DNA from 4 places in the Priestia sp. ABM2_011 genome. Region 1 is predicted to be linked to each of the others. Evidence: riboswitches for the same ligand, from Rfam matches in the RefSeq annotation. Region 1 holds a riboswitch; each other region holds the start of a gene.
The links. Region 1 has a riboswitch for cobalamin ahead of ACXAE4_RS26280 (HoxN/HupN/NixA family nickel/cobalt transporter). Riboswitches for the same ligand answer to the same signal wherever they lie in the genome.

Region 1 (7,346 bases):
ACCGGTTTCTCGATTTCTTGCTTTATCTACGCGAAAAAAGCGTTCATACACGTTTGATAAATCTTCTTTTGGAATACCAATTCCTTGATCTGTGACCGTAATCATAAAGCTTTCGCTTCTTGTTATGGTTACCTCTACCGCTTTTTCACTATATTTAATGGCATTATCTAAGAGGATGTACAGCAGCTGCTTTAAGCGTTTTTCATCCGCTGTTACGACGGGATGATCCGTTTTTATATTTAAATAAATGGTTCGTTCAAAAGCTTGTTCTAGATGCTTGATTGTTTGGTTACAGACGGCCGCCGCATCTACGTGTTCCATGTGAAGCTCCCACTGCGACTCATCTTTCGCAAGCACCAGCATTTGAGACGTAAGCTGTTTCATGCGTAAAGACTCAGAGTGAATGGCTTCGATGGCTTCTTCTAAAATATCTGGACGCTTCATCCCCCATCGTTTTAGCATATTGGCATAGCTTTCTACCACGGTCAGGGGTGTTTTTAATTCATGAGAAGCATCGGATACGAACTGCTCTTGCTTTTTATAGTTTTCCTCTAATAAATCCATCATATTATTGAAGGTGTTGGCCATTTGATCTAACTCATCTTTAGAAGAGGAAGAGAGAGCGATTTTTTTGAATGTGCGAGACACTTGAATTTCTTCCATAGTATGAATAAGAGATTTGATAGGCCGCAAAATGATTTTACTTAAAAGCCGTCCGGCAAATATGGTCGGAATTAATATAACAAGAGAGGCAATAAGCAAGATGAATTTTAACGTCTGTAAAGATTGTTCCACGTCTTCGAGTTGTTCCGTGACTTCTAAAGAAACGACTTCACCGTTCGTCCAAATGACCGGAGTATGCGAAATTGCGTATAGGTGGCCGTCGTCTTCTTTGATGGTTGTTTGTTCATTTGAATAATAAGAATAGGATAAGTCCTGAAGCTCTTTCGTTTGATCAGTAACCGATACAACTAAAGGCCTCCCTGATTTAGGCAAAATACGAATCATTCCGTTAGGAGGCAAATAGGCACGAAGCAAATTGGCTTGTTTAACCGTCGAACTTGTTTGTTTTAGACCATGTGTTACGTTGCTTGTTTCTGCTTGCAAACGTTCAATTGCATTGTCTTCCATGGTTTTCTTGAAAATGAAGTAAATCGAGCTGTTCGCAATCACTAGCAGAATAAAAAGCAGCACAGTTGATGTAAGGATAATCTTTGTTTGCAGTTTCATGAGCTACTCCTTAAGCATATAGCCAACGCCCCGCACTGTTTGAATGTAGGGTGTTGAAAATGGAGCATCAATTTTTTTGCGCAAATAACGAATGTATACGTATACAATATTCGTGTCGCCGTAGTAATCAAATCCCCACACGTTTGTAAGAAGCTGTTCAAAGCTTAGCACTTGATTGTTGTTTTGAAGCATATAGACAAGCAAATCATATTCTTTAGGAGTCAGCTCAATAGCTTCATTTTCACGCGTGACTTCTCGCGTTTTTTCATTCACAACTAAAGTTCCTAGCTGCAGAGTATCTGCTTCTTTTTCAGCAGGAGATGCTGATGCAGGATGGCGAAGCCAGACGCGGATACGTGCAAAAAGCTCCTCAATTTGAAAGGGCTTTGTAATGTAATCGTTCGCTCCTAAATCTAGTCCGCTTACCTTATCAGGAAGGGCGTCTCGAGCGGTTAATAAGATAACGGGCGTCTGATCATCGTTTGCTCGAATGCGACGCAGTACTTCGAGTCCGCTCAATTCAGGAAGCATCACATCTAAAAGCAGCAAATCCCAATCATGTGCTTGAAACTCTGCCAATCCTTCTGTCCCTGTATAAGCCATGCCCGTTTCGTACCCTTCGTGTTCAAGCTCGAGCTGAATCAAACGAGCAATTTTGCGTTCATCTTCTACAATTAAAATTCTGCCTTTACTCAAAAAAATTCCCCCTTGTGTCTATGTATAGTTGCGTACATTATAGCATGGAGAGATTCGGGGTGTATAAATGATAAGGAAATCAATGGTTATTTACTAAATATATCAATAATAGCCCGAGAAATAATGTTCATTTTCCCAAGAAACTGATAAGATAGCTAATGACATTTAAAAATAAGAAAGGATTTCGATTATGTTATCAGCTATTAATTCAGTAGACTATACCATTTTCCATGCGGTGAATCAGTATGCCTCGCATGTGAAGTTTGTAGATTCGCTAATGGTATTCTTTGCAGATTATGCCCAGTATGTACTTATTGTTTTACTCGGCTTGTTTTTACTTATTAATAAAAACGGCAGCCGTGTTGTAGCATTTCAAGCTTTATGTGCTTGTGCCACAGGAGTCATTATCAATAAAGTGATTAGTTTATTTGCTTATCGAGATCGTCCGTTTATCTCTCACCACGTGAATCAGCTTATTGATCACGCCGCGAATTCTTCATTTCCAAGCGATCATGCTACATCTGCATTAGTTATCACTTTTACCATCTGGCTGCATTTCAAACGTTCAGGGCGCATGTGGGTTGTCATGGGTGCACTCATTGCATTTTCACGCGTATGGGTTGGCGTTCACTATCCATTCGATGTGTTAACAGGAGCTATTCTAGGCTGCGTGCTGGCGCTGTTTATTCATTATGTTATTTTTAATACGAAACTGATGAGGGCTATTACCAACTTGTCTATTTTTCGAAAATCAGCTTATGACGAACAGTCTCAATATTATTAAGAAAAAGTCGCATATACGCGGCTTTTTTTATTGGGAAATTTTTAATGTATTTAACACTTGTTTTTTAAAATTAAATTGTGTACAATTAAATTGCAGAAACGATAAATAAAAAATTTTAATAAAATTACTAAAAAAGAGGAGAGATTTATACATGAAAGCTTTATATGAAACGACAGTCGTTAACACAGGTGGAAGAACAGGAGAAGTTCATTCTTTAGATAATATCTTTAATTTAGACGTTGCAACACCTCCAGCGCTTGGTGGAGAAGCAACAACAGCAACAAACCCAGAGCAGCTATTTGCAGCTGGATACAGTGCTTGTTTCAACAGTGCGTTAGAATTTATGTTGAAAAAACATAACGTAGAAATTAAAAGCAGTGAAGTAAAAGCTACGGTTCAGCTGCTTCCAGATAAAGCTGATCAAGGAGTAAAAATTGCTGTAGCGCTTGAAGCTCATATCGAAGGCTTAGATTTAGAAACAGCTAAAAAATATGTAGACCTAGCCCACTCATACTGCCCGTATTCAAAAGCAATCAGCGGCAACGTAGACGTAACGGTAGAAGTAGTTTAATTGCTTTAAAAAGCCCTGTTAAGCATGTAAAGCTTAGCAGGGCTTTTTTATTTGAATTTTCTCTATTCATTTGTAAGGAGTACTAGTATAATGAGGAAGAAAATGAATCATTCGCACAGTTTAGGTGCTCTTACATAGCGTAAGAGGTAACAGGGAATCGAGTGCAAATCTCGAGCGGTCCAGCCACTGTAAGCAGGGAGTTTTCTATCTTATCGTCACTCAAAACGGGGAAGGCGGTAGAAAATGATGATCTCAAGCCAGGAGACCTACCTATTCTGTACACTTGACTCTTCTAGGAAAGAGGCGGTGTATCAAGGTACGCAGTGAGCAATTACTGTTTATTTTCATATGCCGACACATCCTCAATTTCTATAGAATTGAGGCTTTTTTACGTTTTATTTTAAAAAAAGGAGTGTAGGAAATGGAAGGTTTATCAGTTTTTTTACTTGTCTTTTTATTAGGAATCAGGCACGGATTAGATGCAGATCACTTAGCTTTTATTGATGGCCAGACCCGATATAATTGGCGAATGGGCAGCCGTTTTGCCCCGTGGGTCGGAACGCTGTTTTCACTCGGTCATGGAGGAATGGTGGCCGTCACGGCCGGGGTGCTGGGCGTAGTGATGAAGAATTTTACGTTTCCAGCATATTTCGATCATTTTGCATCTTGGGTATCTATCATCTCTCTCTTTCTGATTGGGACATTAAACACATATCATTTGCTTCGAACTAAAAACAAAGAAGAAGAGTTTCAGGTGAGCGGGTTAAAAGGGAAGTTTATTCCGAAAATCGCAAAAGGAACAACGAATCCTTTTTTAATTATTCTTGTAGGAGCGCTGTTTGCCCTAGCAGCTGAAACGGTCAGTCAAACGGCCGTGTGGTCTCTAGCTGTAGGGAACGCAGGCAAATATACGCCGCTTTTATTAGGACTAGTATTTATGTTTGGTATGATGCTGACAGATACAATCGATTCACTGATTGTACATAAAATGGTGAATGAATCGAGTAAGTTTGGGCAATCTGCTTCCCGCTTGATGGGCTGGGTTATTGTTATCCTCGCATATGGGGTGTCCTTCTACTTAGCATTCACTTTCTTTAATCCATGGGCCGAAGTAAACTTTGAAATGGTTGGCGTTATTTTGTTTATTTTTTTAGTGTCTATGTTTGTATTTGTAAGTGTGAAGTCAAAAGGGAAAAATATCAAAATAAATGTCAATTAATAAAATGAAAGCTTTAATCTGTTGAAGATTGAAGCTTTTTTGTATAAATTTGTTGAAGTTTATGGCTATTTTCGGTCGGTTATGAATAAGTTAAAGTATTATCTGTATTTTAAGGATGGAAAATTGTCTGAAAACCATTATAATTAAGGATAATTTAAGGTCGTTATGTGAAACGTAGAACATACTCATACGTACGATAAATAAAAGCAATGAATGCACAAGCAGCAGGGGTTGTTTGGAGGAGGAATTGATTTGAGTCAGGTAATGGTAGAACAAAGCGTATTTAGTTATTTAAAAGAACATGAACAAGAGATGCTCGAAGATTTAGTTGGATTTGTGAAAAAAGAATCACCGTCCTACAGTAAAGAGTTAGTGGATCAGTGTGGAATGTATTTAACGCAGCTGTTTCAGAAGCGTTTAGGCGTAGGGTATGAAATCATAGAAGAAAAAGAAGTAGGAAACCACTTGAAATTTACGATTGGAGAAGGAGAGAAGCAGCTTTTAATTATCGGTCACTTTGACACGGTATGGGAAAAGGGAAGGCTGAGTCTAAGAACAGAAGGAAACAAGCTTTATGGTCCGGGAATTTTAGATATGAAAGGCGGCATTATACAATCTATATGGGCGATTAAAGCGATTCAAGAGCTTGGCTTATCGCTGGATAAAAAAATTGTGTTTTTTTGCAATTCAGATGAAGAGATTGGATCAATTTCCTCTAAAAAATATATAGAAGAAGAAGCACAAAGAAGTGAAGCAGTGCTAGTAGCAGAACCTGCGGTGGCGGGTTCAGGTGCGTTAAAAACGTCGCGCAAAGGAGCGGGGATTTTCACCGTAAAGGTGTGGGGACGAGCAGCCCACGCTGGTAATCACCACAAAGAAGGAATCAATGCTATTGAAGAGCTAGCGCGCCAAGTGATTTTTCTGCAGAGCTTAACCGATTATGAAAAAGGTACAACGGTGAACGTTGGGACATTTACCGGAGGCAGCGGTACAAATGTAGTGCCGGAATATGCAGAAGCGCACGTGGATTTACGTGTTTCTACAGAAGAAGAAGCAAAACGTATGACGGATATTATTTTGAATTTAACGCCCATTTTAAAAGGGATTAAGATTGAAGTAACAGGAGGCATGAATCGTCCTCCAATGGTTAAGTCTAAACAAACGGAAGAGTTATTTGAATGCGCTCAGTCAATTGCGGCCAAACTGGGTATGAAATTAGAAGAAGCAGCTGTTGGAGGCGGAAGTGATGGCAATTTTACAGCGGCTATTGGCATTCCCACGTTGGATGGATTAGGAGCATGCGGAAAAGGAATACATGCAGAATATGAACATATTCAAATTGATACGTTGTCCGAGCGTTCTTCTTTATTTGCGAATTTGCTGCTTCAAATATAAAAAAAGCCCGCCTCAAACGGCGGGACTAACCTGAAAGCTTATATTGGGAGAGTATAAGCTTTCTTTTTTATTTACTGCTTTCTTCTTGAAGAGAAAAAGCAGTTTCTTTCTTTTTAAATACCACTTTATCAAGAGCAAGGAACTGGCTTCCTGCAACAAATAAGTGAGCAGACGTGGCAATTAAGGCAATATCAAACTCAAACCCGCCAACGAATCCGCTTTTAAGCTTGGCTGTAAAAATAGCGCCAAGCATAACTGCCACAAATAAAGCAGCTACGACTCTTGTTGCTAGACCAAGAATAATCAGAACCCCACCTACAAGTTCAATTGTTGCCACAATATATGCCATGAAACCAGGGATTCCTAAGCTATCGAAGAAGCCTACTGTATTTTCAATTCCCCCTTGCCATTTTTGAAAGCCGTGTACTAAAAATGTAAAACCTAATACTAAACGAATAATAAGCGATCCAATTTCGACGTTTTTATTCACTTTACTTCCTCCTTTAAGTGTATTTGAAAAACACTACATTATGTAGTGTAAAAGCCCGTAAAAAGAAATGTAGCAATTAAATAAAGTCTTTCTTATTTGGATAATTTTACAACATTATGAACATCACACTACACATTGTAGTGTGATGTTTGTTCCCAGTCAAGTAAAAATATAAAATTAGATCATTTGGCATACAAAAAATTTCTGAAGGGCACTTGAAAAATCCTTTAATTATGTACAATTTAGTTCCTTATTTTCAATCTTATTCTCCAACATGCTATACTGATGGCGGAGGTGTTACGATGCGCTTAGAAAATAAAAGAGTTATTGCGCTTGTTAGTGCAGACTTTGAAGATCTAGAACTATGGTATCCAGTGATGCGTCTTCGCGAAGAAGGAGCAGAAGTACATTTAGTTGGAGAAAAAGCAAACGAAACGTACATGGGGAAATACGGTGTTCCAGCCGTATCGGACTATGCATTTAAAGATGTTGATCCAGCTGAATATGACGCTATTTTAGTACCTGGAGGCTGGGCGCCGGATAAACTGCGCCGCTACCCTGAAGTAATTGAAATGGTTCGTCATATGGATGAACAGCAAAAGCCAATCGGCCAAATCTGCCATGCAGGATGGGTATTAATCTCTGCAAAAATCTTAGATGGCCGAAACGTAACAAGTACGCCAGGAATCAAAGATGATATGGAAAATGCGGGAGCTATTTGGCATGATGAAGCAGTCGTAATCGACGGCCACATCATTTCAAGCCGCCGTCCGCCAGACCTTCCTCCTTATGCAAAAGCATTTGCTGATGTACTAGCAGAGCAATAAGAAAAAAGCCGAAACCATATTGGTTTTGGCTTTTTTATAAGATTCCCTAAAAAAAGAAATGATAAAGTAAATAAAAAATCATCATTAAAAAAGCGAGCAGATGCATCTGCTCGCTTTTGTTCGTGTTTCTTATC
Region 2 (7,346 bases), 2.3 Mb from region 1:
AATCAACTTATAAGAGACCTTTGGAAACAGCTTATGGAAAAAAGATGAACAAGATGTTACAAGACCTACACTTGTTGTTAAACAAGCAACGGTAATCATCAGACCTAAAAGAATTCCTCCGTAAGAGCCAAAGTAGTAATTTGATACTTCAGCCAAAACCGTACCTCCGTTATCAAGACGTCCAAGCTCTGATACGCTTGAAGCACCCATATAGGACAATGCGCTATAAATAAGAGCTAAAATAACGGCAGCGATAGCCGTAGCTTTTGCACAAATTGTAATAATTTGTCGGTTGGTTTTTGCCCCTTTTTCTTTAATTGCATTAATAATAATAATTCCAAAAACAAATGATGCTAATGTATCCATTGTTAAGTAGCCTTCTTGGAAGCCTTTGAAAAATGAGTGTGTTGTATAAGCTTCGCTTGGTGCTTCGAACTTTCCAATTGGGTTCACAACGGCTACAACTACCAATATTCCAATAAACGTTAATTTAATAGGTGTTAAAACTTTTCCTACTAAATCGACAATTTTCGCAGGATTTAGCGAAAAAAAGCACGTAATCGTAAAGAAAATTACCGTGAAAATGATAAGGGGAAGGTGACCTGAATTTTCTGATAAAAAAGGCTTAACGCCAATTTCAAACGAAACACTTCCCGTTCTTGGCATTGCAAAAAGCGGTCCGATTGCCAAGTATAAAATCGTAGTAAAGATAATACCGAAAGCTGGGTGTACGCGACTAGCTAAAGACTGCAGATCCTCTTTTCCGGAAAAACCAAATGCGAGAACGCCTAGCAGAGGCAGACCTACACCCGTTACTAAAAATCCAGCATTTGCTGACCAAATATTGCTTCCAGCAGACTGACCTAACATTGCAGGGAAAATTAAATTACCTGCGCCGAAGAATAGGGCAAAAAGCATAAAGCCAATAACCACTATAAATGAAAAAGGAACTTTGTTTGACACATTAAAACCTCCAAAATTATAAATGCTTTTTATTATCGTGTTGAATAATTAAAATTTTCAGAATTTTATATTCGAATAATAAAAATAAACATGTATCGTATTATACTAACCTAAAATGCATATTTCAATATAAAATTTTATTTTTTTTATTTATTCGCTGAAATAGCAAAAATAGAAAAATACTTAGCAAAAAAATCTCAGTGTACAACAATTATTTGATATGATAAAACAGAACCGTGGCTTTTAAAAATTTGCATGTGCGGCCTTACATCCTTATTAGTAAAGAACTGTTTACATAAGGTGCTGTAAGGATGTATATTTATACACGGTTCGTTGAACCGCATATGCTCGATGGGTGAAAGTCAACTGTGCGAAAGGAGCAAGAAAGTGAAAAGGTTAGGTCTAGCAACTCAGATTCTAATTGGACTGATCTTAGGCGTAGCTGTAGGTGCTATCTTTTACGGAAGCGATACGGCCATTTCTATTTTACAGCCAATTGGAGACATATTTATTCATTTAATTAAGATGATTGTCGTACCGATCGTGATTTCAGCATTAATCGTAGCGGTCGCAGGAGTAGGCGATATCAAAAAATTAGGTAAGCTTGGCGGAAAAACAATTCTTTATTTTGAAATTGTTACAACCATTGCGATTGTAGTGGGGATTATTGCCGCGAACTTATTCCACCCTGGTGCAGGGGTTGATATGGGACATATTGAAAAAAGCGATATTTCTCAATATGAGGCAACGGCAAAAACGTCTGAAAGTACAGGGATTGCTCAGGAGCTTCTTCATATTGTTCCGACAAACGTCTTTCAGTCGGTAGCAGAAGGCGATCTTTTACCAATCATTTTATTTTCCGTACTGTTTGGTGTAGGCGTAGCTTCGATTGGACAGAGAGGAAAACCTGTTTTAGCCTTTTTTGAAGGCGTCTTGGATGCAATGTTTTGGGTAACTAATTTGGTGATGAAATTTGCTCCAGTAGGTGTATTTGCACTTATTGGTGTTAATATTATAAAGTTTGGTGTCGGATCACTTATTCCATTAGGGAAATTAGTGTTCGCCGTTTACTTCACCATGATTTTCTTTGTGCTTGTGGTTCTTGGAATTATTGCTAAAATGGCTGGAACAAGCATGTTTACGCTCATAAAAGTGTTAAAAGACGAGCTGCTTCTTGCTTTTACAACAGCAAGTTCAGAAGCCGTTTTACCATCTCTTATCAAAAAGATGGAAGACTTCGGTTGTTCTAAATCGGTTACATCGTTTGTTATTCCAACAGGCTACACGTTTAATTTAGATGGTTCAACCATTTATCAGGCGCTGGCATCGCTGTTTATTGCTCAAATGTACGGCATTGACCTTTCCATTATGGATCAAATTCAGCTCCTTCTTGTGCTAATGTTAACCTCAAAAGGGATGGCTGGTGTACCAGGGGCATCGTTTGTAGTTGTACTTGCTACGCTTGAATCTATGGGCTTCCCTCTTGAAGGCATGGCATTTATTGCAGGAATTGACCGCATTCTTGATATGATGCGTACCACAGTTAACGTAGTAGGAAATGCTTTAGCTGCAATTGTAATGTCCAAGTCTGAAGGCGAGTTTGATAAGCAAAAATCATTAAATTACACAAATGAATTAAAGAAATCAAACATAGCTTAAAACAAAAAAGCCGGGCAGCTGCCTGGCTTTTTTGTTTGGAGCTGCCTGTTATCTTTTTTGAAACATATGGTAAAATAAAAGAAATGAGAGACAAAGGAAGTGTCATAATGACGGAAACTGTTCAGTTAATTAAAAAGCTTGTTTCGATTCCCAGTCCTTCTGGAAATACAGAAAAGGTGATTTCATTTGTCGAAGACTATGTAAAAGAGCTAAATATTCAAACGTATCGCAATCGAAAAGGAGGCTTAGTCGCTACCATTCCCGGTAAAGATACGGATCATCACCGCATGCTGACGGCTCATGTCGATACATTAGGTGCTATGGTAAAAGAAATCAAACCGAGTGGACGTCTGAAAATCGACTTGATTGGAGGGTTCCGCTACAATTCCATTGAAGGAGAATATTGTGAAATCGAAACGTCAGCAGGAGAAGTATTTACAGGGACCATCCTTATGCATCAAACATCTGTTCATGTGTATAAAGATGCAGGTAAAGCTGAGCGAAATCAAGATAATATAGAAATTCGATTGGATGAAAAAGTACATAGCGCAGAAGATGTTCGCAGTCTTGGAATTGAAGTCGGCGACTTTGTTTCGTTTGATCCTCGTGTAGAAATAACAAAAAGCGGTTTTATTAAATCTCGTCATCTCGATGATAAAGCAAGCGTAGCTTTATTGCTTCAGCTCATGAAAACAATTCAAGAAGAGCAGATCGAACTGCCATACACTACGCACTTTCTTATTTCAAATAATGAAGAAATTGGATACGGAGGAAATTCTAATATTACGCCTCAAACGGTAGAATACTTAGCGGTTGATATGGGTGCCATGGGAGATGGACAATCTACTGATGAATACACCGTGTCTATTTGTGTAAAAGATTCAAGCGGCCCATATCATTACGGTTTGAGAAAGCATTTGGTGGAGCTAGCTAAGCAGCATGATATTCAGTACAAATTAGATATTTATCCGTTTTACGGATCAGATGCTTCTGCTGCTATTCGTGCCGGGCATGACATCGTACACGGCTTAATTGGTCCAGGAATTGATTCTTCTCATGCGTTTGAGAGAACGCATCAAGATTCATTAAACCATACGTACAAGCTTCTTTACCACTATGTGCAATCGAACATGGTTCTGCTTTAAGAAAGGAATATTTAATTAGTGTATTTTTATGCAAAACAAAGAGCAGGACGGGACTGTGATGTCTGTACTTTCCTTTCCTAAAAAAGAAGCCGGCTGTCCGGCTTCTTTTTTTAATAAATACTATATATTTTTTTACTGGTGAAGCAACAGTTGGTAAAAAAAGCACCTTTTTTAAAGAGGTATAATACGGCTTAAACCTTTTGTACATTTTGTTCATTTACAGAAGTTAAAATGTTTTTAAATTTTTAAAAGTTTCTTGTGACAAGTTTTGTAGAATGGGTTTTCAAAAGGATATGGTTTCGTCATAATGTGGATATAGCGATCACTACAATAATCGGAGGCGAATCTTTTCATGTGGGTACTGACGGTATATGCTGGAAAAGAAATGAAAATGTTTGAATTTGAAACTGAAACGCAGGCGAGAGAAGCTTTTGCAAAAACAAATGGCTGTAAAGTTCTTTCAGAAGTCGTGTATTATAATGATCCTCATTTAACATTAGTAGCTATATAATGAAAAAACAAGAGCTGACTTTATGCTCTTGTTTTTTCATAGCTTCTTGTATCTTACGAAAAGAATAGAGTTGAAATAAAAAAAAATGTACGCTATGATATGGTAGTTACTTCTATTATTCTGATAGTTTAAAAGGTTCATATATATCAAACAGCAACAGTAAAGATGCCAAGAAGGCTTAATAGGGAAACTGGTGAAAGACCAGTACTGCCCCCGCAACTGTAAGTGTGGACGAACGAGTATAACCACTGTGGAAAAATCACGGGAAGGTTCTCAAGTAGAATGATACACAAGTCAGGAGACCTGTCTTTATTGTGAAGTTTCTATTTCTCCGGGGAGCGGGAAGGGAAACGTTGGCTTAAAGTGGCATTCGTGTACACTTTTATTCTGACGTTTTACCCGCTCGCATATTAGCGAAGCGGGTTTTTCTCGTAGCACAAAACTACATATCGTGCAAAAAAGGTGCGCAATGTTCACATTGCGTTAAATGGGAAGTCTGGTGTGAAGCCAGCGCGGTACCCGCCACTGTGAAGAGGAGCTGATTGCATATGCCACTGTATTCGGGAAGGCGCAATCAAGTGATGAATCGAAGTCAGGAAACCAGCCTTTTTCTAATGCGAAGCTTACCCTACGGGATATAGGTGGAAGTGCAAAAACTTAGTTTGAATTTTTCTGCGCCTCTATCATTGATAGAGGCGTTTTTTTAGTAAAGGAGCGAATAAGTGTGACGACGTGGAACTTAAATGGAACAAAACATCACGTATTGATTTGTAATGGAAGCAGCTGTATGAGAAAAGGTGGAGAAGAAGCCACGCAAGCTATTCGAAATAAAGTGACTGAACTGAATCTAGATGAAGCGGTTCACACAACCCGTACGCGCTGTAACGGAAGGTGCAAAGATGCTCCTGTAGCTATCGTGTACCCTTCAGGAGATTGGTACAAGCAGGTCACTGAAAACGTAGCTCATCGAATTGTTGAAGAACATTTAGCAGGAGGCTGCAGTATAAAGGAATCACTTATTTATGAATATGATCAAAACGGTTTTGTTTCTCCGGAAAAGAGTGACTCCATAGAAGGAATTGACAAAGTAAAAAGTAACGCATAAAGGAGGAGCTAGCATGAAAGGTAAACTGTTAGTTATTGGATTCGGCCCAGGAAGCTTTGAACATATTACACAGCGAGCAAGAGAAGCCATTCAAGAAAGTGATATGATCATTGGTTATAAAACCTATGTGGAATTAATTCAAGGACTATTAACGAATCAGCAAATTATTAGTACAGGAATGACCGAAGAAGTAAGCCGTGCACAAGAAGCCGTAAAGCAAGCTGAAGCGGGAAAAACCGTGGCGGTCATTTCAAGCGGAGATGCAGGAGTATACGGAATGGCCGGCCTTGTGTATGAAGTGTTGATTGAAAAAGGATGGAAAAAAGAAACGGGCGTAGAGCTGGAAGTGATTCCTGGCATTTCGGCTATTAATTCATGCGCATCCCTCCTTGGGGCGCCCGTGATGCATGATGCCTGTACGATTAGTTTAAGTGACCACCTTACGCCTTGGGAGTTAATCGAAAAACGAATCGAAGCAGCTGCACAAGCAGATTTTGTAGTAGCTTTTTATAATCCGAAAAGCGGAAGACGCACAAGACAAATTGTGGAAGCGCAAAGGATTTTATTAAAATACCGTTCCCCCGATACGCCTGTTGGTCTTGTGAAAAGCGCTTATCGTGACCGTGAAGAAGTGGTAATGACCAATTTAAAAGACATGTTAAATCATGAAATAGGCATGCTGACTACCGTTGTTGTCGGAAATTCATCTACGTTCTTTTACGATGACTTAATGATTACACCGCGCGGGTATCAGCGTAAATATACCCTCAACCAAACAGAGCAGCCGCTAAGACCGCATCAGCGACTTCGAAAAGAAGCAGAACCATGGGCTCTTGATCAAGAGGAGACTGTAAAGCAAACGGCTTCAGCTATTGAAGATGTTCAGAACACAAAAGAAGAAAAAGCAGCTTCACGAGCTCTGGCAGAAGAAGCGCTTCAAGCAATTTTAGGTGAAACTACTTCACCGGTCGTACACCAGCCAATTGAGTCTATTTTTGAAGTGGCAGTTAGTCCAGGGCTTGCAAATAAGAAGTTTACGCCCGTTCAAATGACAACACTAGCAGAAGTTGTTGGTGAAAAAGGTACGATGGAGTATACGCCTGACCATCAAATCAAACTGCAAATTCCAACGGCTCAGCCAGATGTGATTATTAAAAAGCTCCAATCAGCTTCCTTTTTACTATCTCCAGTCGGAGACGTGTTTACAATTAAAGCGTGTGATTTTTGTGATGGAGAAAAAAGTGACGCCATCCCGCATACGGAACAATTACAAAAGCGTCTCGGTGGAATGGACATGCCAAAAGAGCTGAAGCTTGGTATTAATGGATGCGGTATGGCCTGTTACGGTGCTGTTCAAGAAGATATCGGCATTGTCTACAGAAAAGGTGCGTTTGACTTATTTTTAGGGGCTAAAACGGTTGGACGAAACGCCCATTCAGGTCAAATTGTGGCGGAAGGCATAGCGCCCGATGACATTGTTGAAATAGTGGAGAACATTGTCCATGAATATAAAGAAAAAGGTCATCCAAATGAGCGGTTTCATAAATTCTTTAAGCGTGTGAAGAATGTTTATGGATTCGACTATCAAGATATAACACCAAAAATAAAAGTAGAACCAGCTCCGTGTGGAGATTAAAAATGGGAGGGCATTATATGAAATCAGTTTTATTTGTCGGTCATGGAAGTAGAGATCCTGAAGGGAACGATCAAATTCGCGAGTTTATCTCGACTATGAAGCATGATTGGGACCCATCTATTTTAGTAGAAACGTGTTTTCTAGAGTTTGAACGTCCGAATGTAAGTCAAGGCATTGATACATGTGTGGCAAAAGGAGCGACAGATGTAGTTGTAGTTCCAATTATGCTCTTGCCAGCTGGCCACTCAAAAATACATATTCCGGCGGCTATAGATGAAGCTAAGGAAAAATATCCACACGTAAACTTCGTGTACGGACGTCCCATTG
Region 3 (7,346 bases), 2.6 Mb from region 1:
TTATTTACACAGCACTGCAAGTATTGTTCATCGGTAACATCCCGGCTGATATGCTATCAGGAGGATGGGGAACAATTCAAGAGCAATTCTCTTTACCATTTAAAGATATTGCACTTATTTTAGGCCTTGGCTGGTTAGTAACGCTTGTTATTTTTGATGCTATTTTATCACCAGGCGGTAACGGAAACATCTTTATGAATACAACTTCTCGTCTAGTTTATGCTTGGTCTCGTAATGGAACACTATTTAAACGTTTCTCAAAAGTAGATAAGAAAACAGGAATTCCACGTGCGTCACTATGGCTATCATTTGGAATGTCCGTATTCTGGACACTGCCATTTCCTTCTTGGGAAGCGCTAGTAAACGTATGTTCAGTAGCACTTATTCTGTCTTATGCTATCGCACCAATTTCAGCTGCAGCATTCAGAGTAAATGCAAAAGATCTTAAAAAACCTTTCAAATTAAAAGGCATGAGCATTATTGCTCCTGTTTCATTTATCTTCTGTTCATACATCGTATACTGGTCAGGATGGACAACAATTTCTTGGCTGCTAGGATCACAGCTTCTAATGGTTGTTATCTACGTAGCGTTTAAGAAATACGTACCAACTGACGTTGTGAAATTTGCACAGCAGCTTAAATCTGCTTGGTGGCTAGTTGCTTATTATATTATTATGCTTGTTATCTCTTATCTAGGTTCATTTGGTGGAGGACAAGGTGTGTTAAGCAACCCACTTGACTTAATTTTAATTGCTCTTGTTTCACTCGGTATTTTCTACTGGGCGAAATACACAGGTTTACCAAAAGCAGTTATCGATACAGATGATTAATAAAAAACACGGCATGAATTCATGCCGTGTTTTTCGTTTGTATAGGCGTGTACTCTATTTATTTATCAAACAGCCATGTTTTTAATATAGCAGCATACTCACGAAAGTAGGCTTGAAGTTTAATTGAATTTGGTGTCTTTGCGCCTAAAGGATAAACATCAAAACCTTGGCGCTTTGCAATAATAGAAGCGCGAAACAGATGAAAATCACTGCTAACAAGCACGATTCGTTTATCTTGAATATCAACTTTCTTTTTGGTGAAAGTAAAATTCTCAAAAGTAGAAGTTGACTGACCCTCTTTTATAATTCGATTCTTTTTAATTCCTGCTTTTCGTAGAAAACGGTAGGCTGCCTCTGCTTCAGAAATTTCTTCATCAGATCCTTTTCCACCCGTTACGATAACTTTTGTTTGTTTATGAGTCTTTAAATAAGATAAAGCTGTTTTTGCTCGCTCTTTTAAACTAGGAGACATTTGATCACCATCTACTTTAGAACCTAAAACGAGGACATAATCTGCGTTTTGTGGAACAGACTTGTGAGCAGTTTGATACATACAAAAAGATATAATTACTATATAAAGAACAAGCGAACCAATAAAGGTATAAATCATTTTTTTCTTCAACTGTGAGCACCTTCCTAGCTATTTCATAAGATGTTTGGAAAATAATTGTTATTATAGCATACGAGACCCAAATAAGTATAAACACAGTAATATATAATAATAGAAGAAAATCGTTATTGTGAATGGCTATAAAATTCGTTACAATAAAGAATAAATGATTTTAAAAGTGCCTCTAAGGAGGATAATAGGGAAATCGGTGAGAATCCGGTGCAGCCCCCGCTACTGTAAATGTGGATGAACCTGCAAAGACCCACTAGTCAAACTAGGAAGGGTGCAGAAGTAAAATGAAGCATAAGCCAGGAGACCTGCTTTTAAAAACCCCTTATTTTTCGGTGGGAGAAATAAGTCAAGACAATGTGTTAATGAGCGCATGACCAAACCTTGACTTTTACAGTTAAGGTTTTTTTATGTGGTAGGGAGTGGATAAAGTGAAAAAAGGAAAACCTCTTATGATTCAAGGAACGCATTCAGACGCTGGAAAAAGCATGATTGCTACAGCATTTTGCCGTATTTTTAAAGAAGACGGCTATCAAACTGCACCGTTTAAATCGCAAAACATGGCGCTCAATTCATACATTACAATGGATGGAAAAGAAATTGGCAGAGCGCAGGGAATTCAAGCAGAAGCTGCTGGAGTAGAAGCAACAACTAATATGAACCCTATTTTAATTAAACCAACTCGTGATCATGAATCTCAAATTGTCGTTCATGGAAAGCCGCTTCGTAATATGTTTGCTTTTCAGTATCGGCAAGAATTTTTTAATGAAGGTTTGAACGTTATCACTGAGTCTTATAAAGAGCTTGCCAGTCATTATGATCGAATTGTGATTGAAGGTGCTGGAAGTCCTGCTGAAGTCAATTTGAACGATCGGGAACTGGTAAATATGCGCGTAGCAAAGATAGCCCAAGCGCCTGTTGTGTTAGTAGGAGATATTGATAAAGGAGGGGTTTTTGCGAGTCTGGTGGGTACTCTTCAATTGCTTCCAGATGAACATAAACCTAGAGTAATTGGAGTGTTAATCAATAAATTCCGAGGAGACTTAGAGCTTTTAAAACCGGGGTTGAAGTGGTTTGAAGAATACACGGGAGTTCCGGTACTAGGAGTGATTCCTTATATGCACGACGTGGAAATTGACGCTGAAGATTCGCTATCACTCAGAAATTACTCAACGCTTGTGAATCCGTTAAAAGAAATCGATATTGCGGTTATCTCGTATCCTCGCATCTCAAATTTTACGGACATTGATCCTCTAAGCTTAGAAGAAGACTGTCATGTGAGACTTGTAACCAAGCCATCACAACTAGGTACGCCTGATTTAATTGTTTTACCAGGAAGCAAAAATACGATTGAAGATGCGCAGTTTTTACAAGAAAGCGGCCTGGATCTAGCCATTAATCAAGTCTTGAACGCAACGAACGCTCACGTTATTGGCATCTGCGGGGGATATCAAATGTTAGGCGAGACAATTACGGACCCCGATGCAGTAGAGTCCCGGATTGAATCTATTAAAGGGCTGTGTTTGCTTCCAGTGGAAACCGTTATGACAACCAGCAAAAAAACAGAAAGAGTTTCTGGATATGTTCAGTTAGAGAGTGAGAAGGTTTCAATTGAAGGCTATGAAATTCATATGGGAAAGACGATTTCTAAAAGCATGACGGAAGCCTTTGCGGTGGTAGATGATCAAAAAGAAGGAACGGTTAAAGACAACATCATTGGCACGTATGTTCATGATGTGTTTCATAACGATGCTTTGCGCAGAGCTTTGCTTAATCAAATTCGTAAACATAAAAAATTGCCGCCTATTACGGATACATTCAACAGTCGCCTGCAAAAAGAGGAGTCTTTTTCAAAAGCAGCAGCATATGTGAGAGAAGCTGTAGATATGGAAAAGCTGTATCATTTAATAGACAACTATAAAAGCCCGGAGCAAGCACAAAAAGTGTAGCTTGTAGAGGTTTTCGCTTGTTTTTTCACCGAGAACTTTAGTACGCTATTCTACGTTGCCTAGTTCAACAGTCTAGCACTCGTAACAAATAAAAGATGATTGTTTCCAATACTATGTAGGATGGAAACATGGTTTATGGACAGGAAAATGAATGGTTAATGTAATGTAAAACATCACGCCTCGTTTCCTAGAGGAGCTGAAAGTATTGATTTTTAAACGTATTTTTTTAAACAAAGCATCTATTTTATACATAGTCAGTTTATTTATTGTATGTACTTCGGTGATTATGGGAGTATTTATTGGTACAGTTTCGTTAACCGTAGGAGATACAATCAAAATTATTATTGGCCACCTTACCGGACTATCCTTATATCATGGTCCGGAAAACATGGATTTAATCATTTGGCAAATTCGTTTTCCAAGAGTACTGGTGGCATTTTTAGTAGGAGCTTCGCTTTCAATAGCAGGGGCTGCCTTTCAAGGGCTATTAAGAAACTCTCTTGCGGATCCTTACACGATCGGAGTTTCCTCAGGTGCAACCCTTGGCTCTGTCATGGCAATTTATTTTCACTGGAGTATTTTTGGTTTGTCTATCTTCACGCTGCCTGTAGTCGGCATCGTATCTGGTTTTATTACTCTTCTTTTAGTTTTTGGTATTACGAAACTCGCAAGCGGCAATTTGGCCAATGAAACCATCATCTTAGCGGGGATTATTTTATCATCCTTTATGAGCGCGCTTATTTCATTAATTGTAGCTCTTTCTCCTGAAGAAGATGTAAGGCAGGTTTTATATTGGCTAATGGGAAGCGTATCAATGAGAGGATGGTCGCATATTCAAATTTTAGGGCCGTTCTTTTTAGTCGGTACGATTATGCTGCTGTTACATGTGAAAGAGCTGAACGGCTTAGCATTTGGCGATCAATCCGCTCAATTTATGGGGATAGACGTAAAGAAGAAAAAAAGAATGATTTTAATAGGTGCATCCGTATTAACCGGGGCTGCGGTATCAGTATCTGGGGCAATTGGATTTGTTGGCTTAGTTATTCCCCACGTAGTGCGTCTCGTAGCGGGAGCTAATCATAAGCATGTACTGCCGCTTTCTATTTTAATCGGAGGAAGTTATTTGGTTTTAGCCGATTTATTAGCAAGAACGATATTAGAACCTCGTGAACTGCCGATTGGAGTCGTAACCGCCTTAATTGGTTCGCCAATTTTTACGCTGCTGCTTGTAAAAGAACGTATGCGGAAAAGAGGAATATCATGATTGAACTATATAATGTGACGGGAGGATACGATAAACAGAAACCGACCGTTCGTGACATCACGTTCACCGTAGACAAAGGTTCTTTTGTTGCTTTACTAGGACCAAATGGAAGCGGAAAAACAACGCTTATTCGCTTAATTATGAATGTATTAACCACTCAATCAGGAGAAGTGAAGGTAGAAGGGAAGTCAGTGAAGGCTTATTCACCAAAACAACTGGCGCAAAAAGTTGCAGTCATGACGCAAGAAAATCAAATTGGATTAGAATTTACGGTTCAAGAAATTGTTTCACTGGGACGTTATCCTTATCAGGCAAAAGGTTTGTTTAGCACTGTATCAGCACAGGATGAAGAAGTGGTAGAAAGCGTGATGAAATTAACAAACGTCTGGCACTATCGAAATCATACCTTTCAATCGCTGAGCGGTGGAGAAAAACAGCGGGTTTTACTTGCTAAAGCACTGGCGCAAGAACCTGACTACTTACTTCTTGATGAACCAACGAATCACTTAGATGTAAAACATACGATGGAACTGCTTCAGCTGTTAAAAACGTTACAGCAGGAAATGAGCTTGACGGTTCTGGCCATTTTGCATGATCTCAACATTGCCTCGCTGTTTGCAGATAATGCCGTATTATTGAAAGATGGAAGAGTAGAAGAAACGGGGATGGATGCCATTTTTCAGGATGCAGCTACGTTAAAAAGAGTATATGGCGTTGATTTGCATGTATTTCACCATCCCGCTGTGAACAAGCGGCAAATTGCTTTTGTGCCGCCGTATCAATATCCAGAGACGGACTTCCATGAGTTGTATCAGTTGCAAAAGGAACCGGGCAAGCTATGTTTATCCTTTGCTCGTCCTTTGAGAACTGTTTCACTGGGTTCCAATGAAACAGGTCTAGACTGGTGTCAAGAAATTGTTCAACAGCAAAGCAGTTCTAACACGGCGTGGAAATCTGCGTCTTTATCTAGTCATGAAGTTCGCTTAAAAGACGATAAAGGTTACTCGTGGCTGACTGTACTGACACATGGACAAAAAGAGAATGAAATGAATATTGTTCTACTAACAAATACACCGCTTTCGGACGCGAACTTACTTCATGCTGCGATGAAGGTAATTGAATACCGGGCTTTCTTAGGAAAAACAGGCCGTATTGTTGTAGCATCATCTCATCATAAAGAAGAAAATCAAGAAGAAATTTCAGCGTTCTTAATGGAACGCCTACAGAAAGAATTACAACTATTTATGGAAACAAAAATGACCGACAATTGCTTTAAATAAGCAGTAGCGGTCATTTTTTATTCTTCGGAGTGATCAGGCTTTTCTGTTTCACCTCCTGAACTCATCGTTGTCTCAGTTGTATGTTCATCAATCTTTTTTTCTTTTAGCTTAACAGAAAATAAGTCTTTGACTTCTTCATCCACTTGATCGGAGTCAGCGCTGTAAGTTGTACCAATGTTTAAGTGGCCGGTCAAATCTTTAATGCCTAGCTGGCCAAAATTATTACTAAGGTCAATTTTGTCTAACAATACTTTTTCCACCATAATTTTTTCAACAACAATGGACTGCTTTGGCTGAGTTACTTCATCAATCTTTTTGTCAAGAGTTTTCACCATCTCATATAAAGCTGTATTGGACGATTCTTCCTTTAACGCAGAGAGCTGATTCTGAATGTCTTCGAAATTAGGAGCTGACTGCATAGCCGAAAGTAAATGAGCTGTTTGCTCGTGCAGTTGAGACAATGATTGAATAAGATGAGCTGATTCATGTAATTGCTGATGAAGCTCTTCTATTTTAGGAATCGCGTCGGTTAAACGCGTCACTTGATCAATAATTCCCTGCAGGTTCAGCGCTGAATCTGACGAATGAACAGGTTTTGTGAATTCAACTTCATCAGATGTCTTAGGCTCCGTTTGGCTCGGCAACTTCTTTGGCTGCTGAGGGGGTTTCTTTAGATTAGACTGTTTTTTAGTTTTCATCTTTTCGGGTAATTCTTTCCGCTTTTGATTAGAGCTTTGGTCTATGGGACTTACTTTTTTTTTGGTTGGAAGGGAAGACGGATTTATTTTGCGGACTGTTTCAATTTTAGGCGATTGTTTAAACCACTTAGAAAACATGAAATTCCCTGCCTTTCATGCTACGTATAGTTCTGCACAATAAATTACAAATCAAATTTCACGTGCAATAGACCATCTTTAAATGATGCGTGACACGGCGCTTCCCCTACAGCAGGTGGAAGGATGATTGATCGTTGAAACGTTCCTTCACGTCTTTCTTTGTGAAGAACATTTGCATCCTTCATCGTTAAAAGAGATGAACCGGATATGTGTAAAGTATTTTCATGCATGGTCAATTCGACGTCCGTTCGTTTAGCACCGGGTATTTCAATCACAACTAACAGTTGATTTGCCCATTCGTATACATCAATTAAAGGATAATCTCGATACTCATTTACAATTTGAGGAGAAGCATCTGCTTCCGTATCATTCTTTTCTTCAGGATCATCATCAAAAATCTTTTCCCAAAATTTTGTATGGTTTTCTTCTTGTAACGTTTCTGCCCACTTTTTAAACTTTCCATGATTCATATTTGTCACCTTCTTTAAAAAAATAAAACAAGGCCTTTTGCCGCTTTCTATTTTATATGTATGCATGAAAACAGAAAAAAACGTCCACTTTAATCTAA
Region 4 (7,346 bases), 1.6 Mb from region 1:
TAACGCGGCGCCGTCTTCACTATACATGACATGAATATCATGAGAGACGCCGTGACAGCCGATGGCATGTCCTTCCTGTGCTACTTTTTTAGCAATTTCAGGGTGAGCGTCAATTTGATACTTTAACATAAAGAAAGTTGCTTTTACGTTATATTGACGCAAAGCATCTAAAATGTGAAGGGTATCAGGCGTTGGACCATCGTCAAACGTAAGGTAAACAGGCTGTGTAAGAGCTTGATTTTGATCGTTCACGGTATTTCCTACATACATATTATGGTGAAGTGTATTAAGCAGCTTCTCAGGTTGTGCTGAAGATGCAGCTTCTTTCAGCGGCAATGCAGTAGATGCTAAGACTTGCTGAGATGCAGCGGATTCACTTCCTTTGGCTTCTGTAATAAAAAATAAAGAAGCGACGATCACTAACACTAAAGACAAAAATGCATAGAATCGTTTGTTTGGCTTAAATCGTTTGTTCGGTTTAAATCGCTGGTTCAATTTGAAAATCCTTTCTACTAAACTACTATTTACTACTATAGTACAAAAAATGGAATATTAATAGTAAAAATCGACATTTTTATGGAAAAAAATTAGATGATATGACCCGGTTTTAATCTTTTTTTGTCAAATGAAAAAGGAGAACGGGACAGCGATAAGGATTTGAAGAGTGAGTAGCTAGATTTTTCCTGGTTTTTATAGTATGCTTTTAGCGTGAATGATTGTTAGGAGGAATGTTAATATGTCAATGGCATATGAAGAATATATGCGTCAGTTAGTTAAACCAATGCGTCAAGAATTAACTCAAGCTGGTTATGAAGAATTAACAACAGAGGAATCCGTAGTTGATTTTATGGAAAACATAGAAGGAACAACTTTTGTTGTCGTTAATTCAGTTTGTGGATGCGCTGCTGGTTTAGCACGTCCTGCAGCAACGCAAGCGTACTTACAGTCTGAGCAAAAACCAGATCAAGTGGTAACTGTTTTTGCCGGTCAAGATAAGGAAGCAACAGCTAAAATGCGTGAATATTTTGGGGACATTGAGCCTTCATCACCGTCTATGGCACTTTTAAAAGGAAAAGAAGTTGTTCATTTTATTCCTCGACATGAAATTGAAGGTCAGCCGTTAGAAGTTATTTTTGAAAACATTTTAAATGGCTTTAAGCAGCACTGTTCATAAAATGTCCTGCTTTTGTCACATCTAGTATATAGATTTTTAAAGAAAAATCGCATATACTTTATAAGAAAAAGGATGTCTATCGGCATCCTTTTTCTTTATGTAAATAGCCAAACAGTGTAGGGGGAGTTATGAAAGTGATTGTTACGACTGCTGGTCGAACAAATGAACAGATGATTGTAAAAGCCAAACAAGTAGCCGCTGATTTAAGTATACCTTTTGTAACAAGAGAGAAGAAATCTGTTGCAGATCTTCAAAATATTGAAGCTGCAGACGTGCTGGTTGTCGGTAAAAATAGAGTAGAGTTGCACGTTCAAAACGAAGAGGAACCTATTTTTTTTCATCCAAACTCCGCTATGTTTAGAGTGAAGAGATGGCTGCGCGGAGAACGTGATCCGTTTATTGAAGCTGCTGGTTTAGAAAAAGGAATGAGCGTGCTTGACTGTACACTTGGTCTTGCATCGGATAGTATGATGGCGAGCGCAGCGGTAGGGAAAAGCGGGAAAGTTGTCGGACTAGAAGGCAACCGCTATGTAGCTTATTTAGTCAAACAAGGACTTTTAAATTGGGAAAGTGACGTACAAGAGTTGAATGATGCAATGAAGCGTATAAACGTGGTTCATCAAAATTTTGAATCGTTTTTGGCGTGTTGTGAAGATAATTCTTTTGATGTTGTCTACTTTGACCCTATGTTTCAAGAACAAATTGAGGAATCGAATGGAATTAACGGTATTAAAGCAATAGCACTGTATACCACGCTGACGCCAATGGCTATACAAGAAGCAAAAAGAGTAGCCAAACAAAAGGTCGTGCTAAAAGATCATTGGAAAAGCAGTCGTTTTAAAGAGCATGGATTTACTGTGCAAAAACGAAAAACATCAAAATTTCATTACGGGACAATTGATATACAAAAATAACCAAAAAAGTAAAATTAATTACGCTCATTGAAAAGACTTCCAAAACCTTTTAGGAATTAAAAAGTTTTGGAAGTTTTTTTTATGAATTTCATCTAAAGTTCATAAAAGTATGATATATTTTTGAACATAAAAATACTTTTGTGTTTAAGCATCCAGCAAAAAAGGAATATCTTGTATAGGTTTCCGCTCGGTGTGACAACCTCAAACAGAAGAAGGAAGGTGCTAACTGAAAAGTCGTCAAATGCCCGTAGACAGCATAAATGAATAAGCAAATATAGGTAAAAAATTAATAAGTATGTTACAATACCTAGTGAGTTATGATAATGAATTTTACAATATGAAAAGACCATATGGGAAAAGATGAGAAAGGAAAGATACGAATGCCTAGATGGATAAAAAGAATGCTAATTGTATTTATTACAGTATTTACATTTGGGCTTGTCACTCCACCAGAATATTTATACGTTGATGATGCAAAAGCGGACAAGCAACATAAAGCAGGGTATGTAAGAGAAACAACTCCTGTTACAGCTGTTATAGAAGATATTCATTTGCCATATGAAGAACCAAAATATGAAGACGTTTCATCATTTGTTACGTATGCAATGGAATCAGCTGAAAAACAGTCAGTGGAAAAATTCGGAACAAAAATTGGTCCTGTCATTGAAGATGAATTTCGTCAAGCAGTGTTACCTAAAATTGAAGAAGTGCTGACCGACATTGGCACTGAACGTGAACAGTCAATTCAGAATCTCGAGATAAGCGAGCACCCTGCTGCTGGCTACGGTGAAAAGATTTTCCATGTATATGACCGGGAAACCGGTCAGGACTTAATACGGTTTCATGTACGGCGTGAAAATCCTCCAAAAGATGGATACTGGTTTAATTTTCACTATCATGCGGCCGCAGATAATTTTCAAAAGCATTATGATTTAGGGAAAATTTATTGGAACCGAAACATGCCGCCTAAGTGGTTCAGCTGATAATAGACACAACATTCTACAATTTCGAAATGTTAGCTTTTTTAAGCTAGCATTTTTTTACGTCTAAAACCGTTATGGTCTAAATAAGCTGAAACATTAGCACAACGATAAAAAAATCGTTTATAATGAAGTCAGACTTCTTACTATAGAATTGTAGGAAGGAACGAATAGACGCTGGAGGTAACACAATGAAACAATTTACGGAAGAAAAACAATTTCGCGAACAAATTAAGAATGAAACACTAAGCGTTGGGATTTTTACGACAACGTGGTGTCCTGATTGCAAACGTTTGGATATGTTTATTGATGAAATCGTTGACGAAAATACAGATAAAGCATGGTTTAAAATTGACAAGGATGAGTTTGAAGAACTTTCTGCTGAAAACAATGTAATGGGTATTCCTTCTCTTCTTGTATATAAAAACGGTGAAAAAATTGCGCACCTGCACAGTGCAAATGCTAAAACGCCTGAAGCGGTCCGTGAATTTTTAGCAACTCTTTAATTCCCTAAGCTGCGAGAGCATTCTCGCAGCTTTTTTTGTGAGAATGGCTATTTCCATTTTTCGATGAGTGGGGTATACTAGGACAAGTGAATAATCGTAAAGCAATAAGGTCTCAATTTAAAGATTGAGTGAAAAGGGAAGTCTGGTGAAAAACCAGCGCGGTCCCGCCACTGTAAGCGCTTTGTGCGTAAGTCAGGAGACCTGCCTTATTGTTAGCTGTGAAACCTTCGAGGAAGGGTGAAGCAGGGTAATGAACATACATATCAAGTATAGTGAACGGATTCTTTTCCTGCTTATCTTGACGTTACCTGCTTTGCTTTCAATTGAAAGTAAAGCTTTTTTATTTTGAAGCTGCTGCCGAGCAGTATACATAGTCAAAGCGGAAAAAACGGGATAGCGCTGCTTTTTGCATGATCATTTGCTTTTTCTTTAACGTGGAGGTTTCGTATTCACAATGAACAATATATAGGGGGAGTATTTAGATGAAAAAATGGCTTTCGTATTCCATTATTGCGCTGTTAGTCATCGTACTTGCTGCATGCGGTGCAGGCAGCCAAAGCAACAGTGATAAAAAAACGAAGCAAGATACAGAACAAACGTCACAAGCTGCGTTTCCAGTGAAGGTAAAAGACGCGCGTGATAAAGAAATTACGTTGAAAAAACAGCCTAAGAAAATTGTTTCATTAATGCCAAGTAATACGGAGATTGTATATGCCCTTGGCCTTGAAAAAGAATTAGTCGGTGTCACAAGCAACGATGATTATCCTAAAAGCGTAAAGAAAAAAGCGCAGGTGGGAGATATGAACGTTAATGCAGAAAAAGTTATTGCTTTAAATCCTGATTTAGTGCTGGCACACGCTTCAAGTATGGGCGTTTCAGATGAAGTATTTAAACAAATTGAAAGTGCGGGTATTCCGGTATTTGTTGTAAAAGATTCAACAACGTTTGATACGGTTTATGATTCTATTACGCAAATTGGTAAATTAACGGGTAAAACAAAAGAAGCTAATCAAACAATTAAAGACATGAAAGAAAAAGTAGCTTCAATTAAGAAAAAAGCAAAAACGATTTCAAAAGAAGATCGTAAAAAAGTATGGATAGAGGTATCGGGAGCTCCTGAGATTTATACAACAGGAAAAGGTACGTTCATGAACGAAATGCTTACTATGATCGGTGCTGATAACGTAGCGGCTAGTGAAAAGGGTTGGGTTAAGTTTTCTGAAGAGCAAGTTGTTAAGTTAAACCCTGACGTTATTATCGCAACGTATGATGCAGACAAAAATGAGATTATGAAGCGTCCCGCTTGGAGCAGCATGACTGCTGTAAAAGAGGGGAATATTGAAAAGGTTGATCAAAACAAAATCAACCGCTTAGGACCTCGTATTGTAGATGGCTTAGAGGACTTAGCAAAAGCAGTATACCCTGAGGTGTACAATAAATAAAAAGAGGGACCATATTCCAGTTCGAATTGAAAAGGGGATTGGTCCCTTTTCACATCTTAAAATTGAAGAACGGCCTGAGCTTTTAATCATGAAAACCGAGACTTCTTATAAAACATACAGCTCAGGCGTTTTAGGAACAGGCATCACGGAAACGGACACCTTTTACAATCGATTTGTTCATAAAGACTATTATTCAGATACTCCTTCTTTAGAGTATGAGCAATATTTGATGAAAGAAAATGTGCGCCATGAGCAAATCGTAGGGTTGATGACAGCCGTTTGGTTAAAAGAAAGAGCAATTTACTGTTATGAAGGCTACGGAGTAAGAGTAGCTTCCGTGATAACGGCTGGCGTAGGAAACGCAGTGGATATTACAGCTGACGAAGCTGTCCCGTTCTATTCCTCTCCCGGTACAATTAATATGTTTTTTTTCGTGGAAGGCACGCTTACGGATGCTGCGTTTTTACAGCTTTTTATTGCCGCTACAGAAGCCAAAACAAAAACGCTGTCACAGCTGGGTGTCATAGATCCAGCTACAAAGACGATTGCTACGGGAACATCTACGGACAGCATCTCAGTTGCAGCGTCTCAGCAAGGACCATTATATGAATATGCAGGCTCTATGACCGCTTTAGGTCAAGCGGTAGCCAAGCTGGTAAAAATAAGCTTAGAGCAGGCACTTAAGGGAAAGAGGTGAAGAAATGAGTATTATGCAAGCGATAATTGCACACCTGACGGCCATGACGATTGCTTTACTCATTGACCGAATCATAGGCGACCCAGAAAATTGGCCGCATCCCGTTCGCTGGTTTGGCAAGTGGATTTATTGGATGGATTCCAGATTAAATAAAGGTGCAGGAAAACGATTCAAAGGGTTGCTTCTTGTGATAAGTATGGTGGTGCTCGCAGGAGTTGTTCCTTTCTTATTTCTCCATGCTTTGTACGGAGTTCATTTTATACTAGGTGTTTTAGTAGAGGGCGTAATAATTGCAACTACCATATCCACTCGTTCCTTAAGCGAAGCTGCTTATAAGGTGCAAAAGCCGCTTCAGCTAGGAGATATGGAGAAAGCTAGATATGAAGTAAGCATGATTGTGGGACGAGATACAGATCGTTTGTCAGAAGGAGAAATTGCCAGAGCGACGGTAGAGACCGTGGCTGAAAATACAAGTGATGGTATTACAGCTCCGCTTTTTTATGCATTTATAGGAGGAGGAGCCCTAGCCTTTTTTTACCGAGCTATTAACACATGTGATTCGATGGTTGGGTACAAAAATGACCGCTACTTTCTGTTCGGCTATTTTAGTGCAAAAACTGATGACGTATTAAACTATATTCCAAGTCGGTTAACTGCAGTGGTGATGACCGCTGTCAATGTAGCAAAAAGCCAATATTCTCTTTGGCATGTAACGAGTTTGATTAAGCGCGATGCTAAGAAGCATCCAAGTCCAAATAGCGGATACGGGGAAAGTGCAGTGGCTGCTCTTTTAGGTATTCAACTCGGCGGGCTTAATACATATAAAGGCATAGAATCTAATCGTGCAAAAATGGGCGAACCACTCATTCCCCTGCAAGCCGGTCATATTGAACAAGCTGTTTTCATTATGAAAAGGACGGTCTATGCTACGTGGTTATTCTATCTTTTGTTAGGAGGAGTTATTAGTGCTATTACCTACACATGGAGCTAACCCCAATGTCTTTTTAAAAGCAATAGGGGCCGAGAATTTGTCGCATCTAAAAGACTTTAGCGTAAACACAAATCCTTTAGGGGCTCCCCTTGTTCTTCACGAAAAGTGGAACGAATTCAAGGAAGCTGCGTTTAGTTACCCTGATCCTGAAGTAACAGAACTAAAAAATAAACTTGCAGCTCATCATCATGTTTCCGCTGCCCAAGTGCTGCCCACAAATGGGGCCGCTGAAGCGTTTTTCCTTATTGCTTCTTTATTTTCAGGAGAGAAAGCGGGGATTGTACAGCCGACGTTTGTCGAATACGAACAGGCAAGTAAAGCGTATGGATGTGAAGTGACATACGTTCCTTTAGCTGAAGAAAATGGCTGGAGCTGGGATATAGAGTTGATTATGAGTATTCTTCCGGATATAAAAGTACTATGGATTTGTCACCCAAATAATCCAACGGGCGTTATGTATAGTCACGAGGAATGGATGAAAGTAGTAAAAGCTGCTGCTCATCATGGTACATACTTAATAATTGATGAAGCATTTATTGATTTTGTCGAACATCAGCCTTCATTTGATTCTCTTATTCTAAACTATGAACATCTCATTGTTGTGCGTTCGATGACAAAGATGTTTAATATTGCGGGGCTTCG

Region 2: another riboswitch for cobalamin. It lies ahead of ACXAE4_RS14705 ((2Fe-2S) ferredoxin domain-containing protein); the one in region 1 lies ahead of ACXAE4_RS26280 (HoxN/HupN/NixA family nickel/cobalt transporter).
Region 3: another riboswitch for cobalamin. It lies ahead of ACXAE4_RS12865 (cobyric acid synthase); the one in region 1 lies ahead of ACXAE4_RS26280 (HoxN/HupN/NixA family nickel/cobalt transporter).
Region 4: another riboswitch for cobalamin. It lies ahead of ACXAE4_RS18045 (ABC transporter substrate-binding protein); the one in region 1 lies ahead of ACXAE4_RS26280 (HoxN/HupN/NixA family nickel/cobalt transporter).

Annotation. Positions count from the first base shown of each region.
Region 1 covers NZ_JBSWUB010000001.1:4,994,098-5,001,443, reverse strand. Annotated here, with positions in the region: gene ACXAE4_RS26300 (HAMP domain-containing sensor histidine kinase) at 1-1,230, opposite strand, end outside; gene ACXAE4_RS26295 (response regulator transcription factor) at 1,234-1,926, opposite strand; gene ACXAE4_RS26290 (undecaprenyl-diphosphatase) at 2,117-2,710, shown strand; gene ACXAE4_RS26285 (organic hydroperoxide resistance protein) at 2,862-3,281, shown strand; cobalamin riboswitch at 3,387-3,569, shown strand; gene ACXAE4_RS26280 (HoxN/HupN/NixA family nickel/cobalt transporter) at 3,703-4,500, shown strand; gene ACXAE4_RS26275 (M20 family metallopeptidase) at 4,732-5,895, shown strand; gene ACXAE4_RS26270 (DoxX family protein) at 5,963-6,385, opposite strand; gene ACXAE4_RS26265 (type 1 glutamine amidotransferase domain-containing protein) at 6,688-7,212, shown strand.
Region 2 covers NZ_JBSWUB010000001.1:2,717,046-2,724,391, forward strand. Annotated here, with positions in the region: gene brnQ (branched-chain amino acid transport system II carrier protein) at 1-963, opposite strand, end outside; gene ACXAE4_RS14690 (cation:dicarboxylate symporter family transporter) at 1,351-2,622, shown strand; gene ACXAE4_RS14695 (M42 family metallopeptidase) at 2,730-3,767, shown strand; gene ACXAE4_RS14700 (hypothetical protein) at 4,120-4,278, shown strand; cobalamin riboswitch at 4,425-4,603, shown strand; cobalamin riboswitch at 4,722-4,901, shown strand; gene ACXAE4_RS14705 ((2Fe-2S) ferredoxin domain-containing protein) at 5,003-5,383, shown strand; gene cobJ (precorrin-3B C(17)-methyltransferase) at 5,397-7,019, shown strand; gene ACXAE4_RS14715 (sirohydrochlorin chelatase) at 7,037-7,346, shown strand, end outside.
Region 3 covers NZ_JBSWUB010000001.1:2,368,051-2,375,396, forward strand. Annotated here, with positions in the region: gene ACXAE4_RS12855 (APC family permease) at 1-830, shown strand, start outside; gene ACXAE4_RS12860 (YdcF family protein) at 889-1,452, opposite strand; cobalamin riboswitch at 1,600-1,779, shown strand; gene ACXAE4_RS12865 (cobyric acid synthase) at 1,872-3,398, shown strand; gene ACXAE4_RS12870 (FecCD family ABC transporter permease) at 3,604-4,662, shown strand; gene ACXAE4_RS12875 (ABC transporter ATP-binding protein) at 4,659-5,942, shown strand; gene ACXAE4_RS12880 (hypothetical protein) at 5,960-6,778, opposite strand; gene ACXAE4_RS12885 (Hsp20/alpha crystallin family protein) at 6,823-7,248, opposite strand; gene ACXAE4_RS12890 (Hsp20/alpha crystallin family protein) at 7,338-7,346, opposite strand, start outside.
Region 4 covers NZ_JBSWUB010000001.1:3,354,422-3,361,767, reverse strand. Annotated here, with positions in the region: gene ACXAE4_RS18070 (polysaccharide deacetylase family protein) at 1-495, opposite strand, end outside; gene ACXAE4_RS18065 (BrxA/BrxB family bacilliredoxin) at 737-1,174, shown strand; gene ACXAE4_RS18060 (class I SAM-dependent methyltransferase) at 1,309-2,088, shown strand; gene ACXAE4_RS18055 (YpjP family protein) at 2,469-3,071, shown strand; gene ACXAE4_RS18050 (thioredoxin family protein) at 3,260-3,574, shown strand; cobalamin riboswitch at 3,665-3,797, shown strand; gene ACXAE4_RS18045 (ABC transporter substrate-binding protein) at 4,057-5,016, shown strand; gene ACXAE4_RS18040 (adenosylcobinamide amidohydrolase) at 5,105-5,713, shown strand; gene cbiB (adenosylcobinamide-phosphate synthase CbiB) at 5,718-6,704, shown strand; gene cobD (threonine-phosphate decarboxylase CobD) at 6,679-7,346, shown strand, end outside.